2 linked regions of the Marinobacterium aestuarii genome follow. The protein of the gene in region 1 interacts with the protein of each later gene in a pairwise test. Links are inferred from orthologs where the notes say so. Each region holds a gene or a part of one and is shown in the gene's direction. Other genes may lie near its edges.

Evidence for each region.
Region 2: the proteins of rne (region 1) and rhlB interact in binary tests that used the Escherichia coli proteins (3 or more experiments, as listed by UniProt). The link is inferred for Marinobacterium aestuarii from one-to-one orthologs.

The regions. Positions count from the first base shown.
Region 1 is NZ_CP015839.1:2,087,383-2,091,555, reverse strand. The notes cover bases 47-3,906. They hold rne (ribonuclease E), read left to right. Parts: upstream 47-355; coding sequence 356-3,706; downstream 3,707-3,906. Other genes in these bases: murB (UDP-N-acetylmuramate dehydrogenase), read right to left, coding at 3,850-3,906. In the rest of the region: more of murB, read right to left, coding at 3,907-4,173. UniProt on the Escherichia coli protein: Endoribonuclease that plays a central role in RNA processing and decay. Required for the maturation of 5S and 16S rRNAs and the majority of tRNAs. Also involved in the degradation of most mRNAs.
Region 2 is NZ_CP015839.1:2,956,866-2,960,082, reverse strand. Bases 314-3,217 are described here. They hold rhlB (ATP-dependent RNA helicase RhlB), read left to right. Parts: upstream 314-877; coding sequence 878-2,557; downstream 2,558-3,217. Other genes in these bases: A8C75_RS12950 (NAD(P)H-dependent glycerol-3-phosphate dehydrogenase), read left to right, coding at 2,652-3,217; dinG (ATP-dependent DNA helicase DinG), read left to right, coding at 314-858. Also shown: more of dinG, read left to right, coding at 1-313.

The DNA.
Region 1 (4,173 bases):
ATATTTCTGGCGATGCGGTGGGCGCAGAAGCCCGGGCACCGGCAAAAAGACCTATTCGACAACAGTTTTCAGGAATGCACTCCAGCCACCGGTCCTGAGCGGTCCGGTTGCAGGTGAAGATGTACATCAGCCCAGAACCTGCCCGCAACGGCAGCAACAAGCAAAGAACTTAGAACTATATTGGCTGGCGTTTCCTCCACCGACGATACGAGTCTACACATTGCCAGGCGGCACTATCAGCCCCTGGCCGCGTCACACTGACCGCGTCACAAGACCGGGCCGTACCATCAAGATACGGTCAAGCAGCTCGACCAGTGGCCAGACGTGCGTTCCCCTATTAAAGAATGCTAACTACATGAAAAGAATGCTAATTAACGCAACTCAGCCAGAAGAGTTGCGGGTCGCCCTCGTTGACGGGCAGCGGCTTTATGATCTGGATATAGAGTCATCCAACCGTGAGCAGAAAAAGGCCAACATCTACAAGGGCAAAATCACCCGTGTAGAGCCGAGCCTTGAAGCGGCCTTCGTCGACTATGGCGCCGATCGTCACGGCTTCCTGCCCATGAAGGAAATCTCCCGCGACTACTTCAGCAAGCAGCCCGAAAAAGGCGGCCGTCCGAACATCAAGGATGTGCTGAAGGAAGGCACCGAAGTTATTGTTCAGGTTGAAAAAGAAGAACGTGGCAACAAGGGCGCAGCCCTCACCACCTTCATCAGCCTGGCCGGTCGCTACCTGGTTCTGATGCCCAACAACCCCCGTGCCGGCGGCATTTCCCGCCGTATCGAAGGGGATGAGCGCAGCCAGCTGAAAGAAGCCCTGTCCGGCGTCGATGTGCCCGAAAAGATGGGTATCATCATTCGCACCGCGGGTGTCGGTCGCACCTCGGAAGAGCTGCAGTGGGACCTGAACTACCTGGCCACCCTGTGGGAAGCCATCACCGAAGCCGGCACCAAGCGCAACGCGCCCTTCCTTGTTTATCAGGAAAGCAACGTCGTTATCCGTGCGATCCGCGACTACCTGCGCAACGATATCGGCGAAGTGCTGATCGACAGTGACAAGGTGTTCGACGAAGCCCGCCAGTTCATCCGCCATGTGATGCCGAGCTTCGAAAGCAAGATCAAGCTCTATAAAGAGCAGACGCCGCTGTTCAACCGCTACCAGATCGAGTCCCAGATCGAAACGGCCTTTGAGCGCGAAGTCACCCTACCCTCCGGCGGCTCTATCGTGATAGACCCGACCGAGGCCCTGGTATCCATCGATATCAACTCGGCCCGCGCTACCCGTGGCAGCGATATCGAAGAAACGGCACTCAACACCAACCTGGAAGCGGCGGAAGAAATCGCCCGCCAGCTGCGTCTGCGTGATATCGGCGGCCTGGTGGTCATCGATTTCATCGACATGACACCGATCAAGAACCAGCGTGCGGTGGAAGACCGTCTGGCTGATGCCCTCAAGCTGGACCGCGCCCGCGTCCAGATGGGGCGCATCTCCCGCTTTGGCCTGCTGGAAATGTCGCGTCAGCGTCTGCGTCCGTCACTGGCCGAATCCCGCGGCACCGTGTGCCCGCGCTGCAACGGACAGGGCTCCATTCGTGATACCGAATCCCTGGCCCTGTCGATCCTGCGCCTGATCGAGGAAGAGTCCTCCAAGGACCGCACGTCCCAGATTCGCGCCATTCTGCCGGTCACGGCTGCAACCTACCTGCTGAACGAAAAACGTCACGAAGTTCACGAAATCGAACTGCGCCATCAGGTACGCATCGTCATAGTGCCGAATCCGAACATGGAAACGCCGCACTATGAAGTCGTGCGCCTGCGTGATGACCACACCGTGGCCACCACCAACGACGCCAGCTACAGCCTGCAGCCACCGCCCAAGCAGGAAGAGTTCACCGCCTCTGCTGCCAAGGTCGTGAAGCGCGAGGAAGCCGCTGTACAGGGCATAGCTCCCGCCTCCCCGGCACCGGCTGCAGCGCCTGAACCCGCGCCTGCGCCCAAACCGGCAGCCGCAGCGCCTGCACCAGCACGCACCCAGCGCGCCCCTGCAGCGGCTAAACCTGCAGCCGCTGCACCGGCCGCTCCTGCTGCTGCCCCCGTCTCACTGGGCACCAAGCTGGCCGGCTTTATCAAGGGCCTGTTTGGTGATACGCCCAAGCCGGAACCTGAACCGACACCGCTGCCCGAGATTCGTCAGGGTCGCGCGCCGAGTCAGAACCGCGAAGAGCGTAATCGCCCGGCTCAGGAACGCAGCAACAGCAACAAGCCCAAGCGCCGTCGCGACAGCCGTGACAATGACCGTCGTCGTCGCTCGCAGCAGGACTCCGACGAAATCATCACCATCACGCCGCAGCAGGCCGACAGCGCACCGGCACCGAGTTCTTCTGCTGAAGAACAGAGTGGTTCGAGCAAGCCGCGTCGTCGTCGCAGCCGCAGCCGCAAGAATGACAGTGATGAGTCCCGCAACGAACGCTCTGCCCGCAGCGCTGAGACAAGCGAAGAGCAGCAGCTCGAGCAGAATGACACCCGCGTAAAACAGCCGGATGTCGTGAGCCCGAGTGAGACTGATGACACGCCTAAGGCAAAGCCTGCAGCAGAGAAGCGCGAAGCACGCGACAACAGCGCCGAGGACAGCGAAACCCGCGGTCGTCGCCGTGGTCGTCGTCGTCGCGGTTCTGACCGCGTTGCCGAGCGCACAGGGACAGACGCTGATGCGACTGCAACAGTTGCCGCAACGGCGGTAGCCGCCGAGACCATGCAGCAGAACGCAAGCGAGTCAACCGCCGACAAGGTTACTGCCACCGCCGTACAGGATGCCCCAGCTATTGCAGAGTCTACCGAGACGCAAACGGCTGCGAGCGATGAAGCCAATCAGAATGCCACTGTCGCCTCCGGCGACACGCAGAATGATGCGACTGCACCGCAGGCAGAGGCTGAAGCTAGCACGACTGAAGCGCCTGCTCCTGCAGAAAGCGCAGAGACCGCTGCTGAAGAGGCCCCTGTTGCTGAAACTGCAGCGCAATCTGCGGCTCAAGCTGAAGAACCTGTCCAGGAAGACGCAGCAGAAGCCCAAAAGGCAAGCACTGAAGCAACAACTGAAGCTCCTGAAGTAGTGACTGAAGCCGCAACAGACGCTGCCGAAGAGACTGCGACAGACACTGTCGAGGTTGAAACGGTGAGTGCTGAAGTGCTCGCCGAGCCCGCTGCAACCGAAGAAGCTGCACAGCAAGCTGAAGCCGAGCAGGCAACAGCGGTAACGCCTGCGCAGTCCGACAGCGCGGTAGAAGCCTCTGCAGACACAGCAGCAGAGGCTGCAGAAGTGACAGCCAGCCCGGATACCACCGAAGCTGAAAAAGCTGCCGAAGCTGAAAAAGCTGCACCGGTCGAAGCCGCTGAAGCCGCTGAAGCTGAAACAGCCGAAACAGTTACCGACGTGGTCGCTGAAGCCGCACCTGCAGCCGAAACCACTGCAGTAGAAGTAGAAGCCGCCGCTGAAACCACAGAAGTTCAGGCCCCGGAAGAAGCGACTGAAGAGCCGACTGAAGCAGCCGTAGCCGAGCCCGCTATCGACACAGCCGTAGCCCCGGCTGCACAGCAGCCTGCACCGCGTCGCCGTCGTCGCTCAGGCCGCGCGCCTAATGACCCGCGGGAAAAGCGCCGCAGTCAGCAGAAAGCGCAGGATGAAAACGTGGAAAACCAGCACTCCTGAGTGCTGAATACAAAAAAGCCGGCTTAATCGCCGGCTTTTTTTTGCGCGCTTTTTACTGAGCCTTTTTTGCTAAGCCTTCTTTTACTGCTAAAGGGCTTCCTGCCCCTGTCGTCAACCCTGTTCCACCTGCGACTCCAGCAGCATCAGGCCGGATACAGACGCGGCTCCATTTCCAGCTGCACGCCAAAACGTGCAGCAACCGACTGCACGATTTCGCCCGCCAGCAGCATCAGCTCAGGTGCGGTACCAGCACCCAGGTTGACCAGCACCAGTGCCTGACGCTCGTACACCCCCACGGCTCCGCGCACATGCCCTTTCCAGCCACACTGCTCGATCAGCCAACCCGCCGCAAGCTTGTAACCCTCGCCTGCCGGATAAGCCACGAGCCTGGGAAACTGCTGCAGCAACTCACGGTAGTGAACAGCAGATACCAGCGGATTCTTGAAAAAGCTGCCAGCGTTACCAAT
Region 2 (3,217 bases), 870 kb from region 1 along the record:
CGCAATCCGGATCCCGAGGGCAGCTCGCCAACGGCGCGCTGGATCAATGTGATTGAATCTCCCGACGGGGTGGATTTCGAGTGCCGCAGCAGCCCGGTGTCGGCGGCGGCAACGCTTAGCGAGCATCTGTGGCAGCACTGTTACGGCGCTGTTGTCACTTCGGCAACGCTGACGGCCCTGGGGCACTTTGACCGTGTGCTGGTGGATCTGGGCTTGCCCGCGGACAGCCCCTGCGAACGGCTGCAAAGCCCGTTCGACCATCAGCGCTGTGCCGAGCTCTGGGTGCCCCCCATGCAGGCGGATCCCTCGAACCCCGAGGCCCATACTGCAGAGGTTGCTGATTTTCTTGCCAAGCGGCTGCCCCAGGCCAGTGCTACCCTGGTTTTGTTCAGTTCATGGCGCCAGATGCGCACTGTGCTTGAACACTTGGGTGATTCCATTAAGAATACGATTCTGTCCCAGGGCCAGTTTTCGAAGAATGAAATACTGCAGCAGCATCGGGCGGCGATCGACAAGGGCACGCAGAGCATTATTTTTGGTCTGGCGTCCTTCGCCGAAGGTGTCGACCTGCCCGGTGACTACCTGACTGAAGTCATTATTACCAAGCTGCCATTCAGCGTGCCGGATGATCCGGTGGACGCAACCATGGCGGAGTGGATTGAGCGCCAGGGCGGCAATGCCTTTATTGACTGGAGCGTGCCCGTGGCCTCCATGCGCCTCACCCAGGCGGTAGGGCGCTTGCTCAGAACAGAACAGGATAGCGGCAACATTATTTTGCTGGATCGCCGGGTGGTCACGAAACGCTATGGCAGACAGCTGCTGGATGCGTTGCCACCTTTCAGGCGCAAACTGAACTAACAGGGTTTAAGGTTTCACATTGACTAACGACGATAAGAGCAACAAGCGCAGACGTCCATCCCGCGGATCCTCACGCAAGCGTGGCGGCTCGCGCCCGCGCAGCGCCCCCAAGGTGCAGAAGTGGTCACCGGCGGATTTTGTAGTGCCAGTAGAAGAAGGCAAGTCGCGTTTTCATGACTTCAATCTGCCGGATGCCATGCTGCGCGCCATCCAGGACCTGGGGTATCAGTACTGTACGCCGATTCAGGCGGCCACCCTCGAGTCTGCGCTTGCGGGCAAGGATATTATTGGCAAGGCCCAGACGGGTACCGGCAAGACGGCGGCCTTTCTGACCGGCATCATCACCGATCTGATCGACTTTCCGCTGGGTGAAGAGCGTCGCATGGGCGAGCCCCGCGTGCTGATCGTGGCGCCGACCCGTGAGCTGGCGCTGCAGATCGCATCCGATGCGGTGGATCTGGGCAAATATGCCGATATCAGTGCCGTTGCGCTGGTCGGTGGCATGGATTACGAAAAACAGCGCTCGGAGCTGCGCGAACGCCCGGTGGATATTCTGGTGGCGACGCCTGGGCGACTGATTGATTTCGTGCGTTCCAAGGAAGTGGATCTGTACAACGTCGAAGTGCTGGTGCTGGATGAAGCCGATCGCATGCTGAGCATGGGCTTTATTCCCGATGTGCGCACCATCATTCGCCAGACGCCGCGCAAGGGCGAAGACCGTCAGACCTTGCTTTACAGTGCCACCTTCTCCGACGATATCATGAGCCTGGCGCAGCAATGGACCGTGGATCCGGTGCGGGTTGAGATCGAACCGGATCGCAAGACCACCGACAATATCAGTCAGACCGTCTTCCTGGTGTCCAGCAGTCAGAAGTATCGTCTGCTGCGCAATTACATCCGTGTCAATGGCATCGAGAAGGTCATTGTATTTGGCAACCGCCGCCATGAAACCCGTGCTCTGGCCGAGCGGCTCGAGAAAGACGGTCTGCGCGCGGCGCTGATGTCCGGCGAGATTCCGCAGAACAAGCGCTTGCGTACGCTGGAAGATTTCCGCAGCGGCAAGATCCAGGTGTTGGTGGCGACTGATGTGGCCGGGCGCGGCATTCATATCGACGGCGTGACCCACGTTATCAACTACCAGTTGCCGGAAGACCCGGAAGATTACGTGCACCGTATTGGCCGTACCGGTCGTGCCGGCGCAACCGGTGCTTCGGTGTGTTTCGCCTGTGAAAATGACTCTTTCCTGATTCCGGAAATTGAAGTTGAAACCGGTGTGAAAATGAACTGCCTGCACCCCGATCCCGAGCTGTTGCTCGATATCATGCCGGTGGCCGCTCCTGTGGCAGAAGAAACAGAGGTGGCGGTTGCCACTGATGCCGATGATGCCCCGGTGCAAGCGTCGTCTGAAGGGGCGTCTGAAGACTTGTCTGCTGACGCTCAGCCCCACGCCCCCGTTGATGACCTGGCCGCAGTGCCGGTCGTGCAGGCCTCTGATGAGCCAGAGCAGGCTGCAGAAGCTGACCAAATTGAAGAAACTGCTGAAGCCGGGCAGGCGGCTGATGCTGACAAGGTGGCTGAGACCCAGGCGGCGCAAGATGCTCTGAAGGCTGCCAGGTTGCAGCAGGCCGACGCGGCTGTTGAAGCTGCTGAGGTCGCAGTCGATGCCGCCGACGAGTCCGGCTCCGCGCCCAAGGTCTGATCTGCAGGGTGCCGGCTGCCCGCTGGCACCCTGCACGGCATCACTGCATTGGCAGTGTGTCCAGCCACAGTCTAATTTCAGGGAGTTTTGATCGATGAAGGGTGCGATGCAGGTGACCGTGTTGGGTGGTGGCAGCTTTGGTACTGTGCTGGCCAACATCATGGCGGAAAAAGGCATCCAGGTACGGCTCTGGATGCGCGACGCACAGCAGGTCGAGAACGTCCGTCAGAATCGTGAAAACAGCAAGTATCTGCCGGGCTATCCGCTGGCGGCTGCGCTTGAAGCGCACGCCAGTCTCGAAGATGCGCTGAGTGGGGCTGAACTGGTGTTCGTGGCCATTCCCAGCGGTGGTTTTCGTGCCCTGGTGCATGAAGCCAGAGCCTATATGACGCCCGGTCAAATGGTCGTCAGCACCACCAAGGGTATCGAGGCGGGTACCTTCAGTCTGATGAGTGAGATCCTCGCCGACGAGCTGCCGGACGCCCGCATCGGTGTTCTGAGTGGGCCCAACCTTGCCAAGGAAGTGGCTGCGCGGCAGCTCACGGCGACGGTTATTGCCAGCGAAAGCGAGGCGCTGCGCGAGCTGGTGCAGAAAACGCTGCATACCGCCTATTTTCGGGTCTATGCCAGTACCGACATGTATGGTGTTGAACTTGGCGG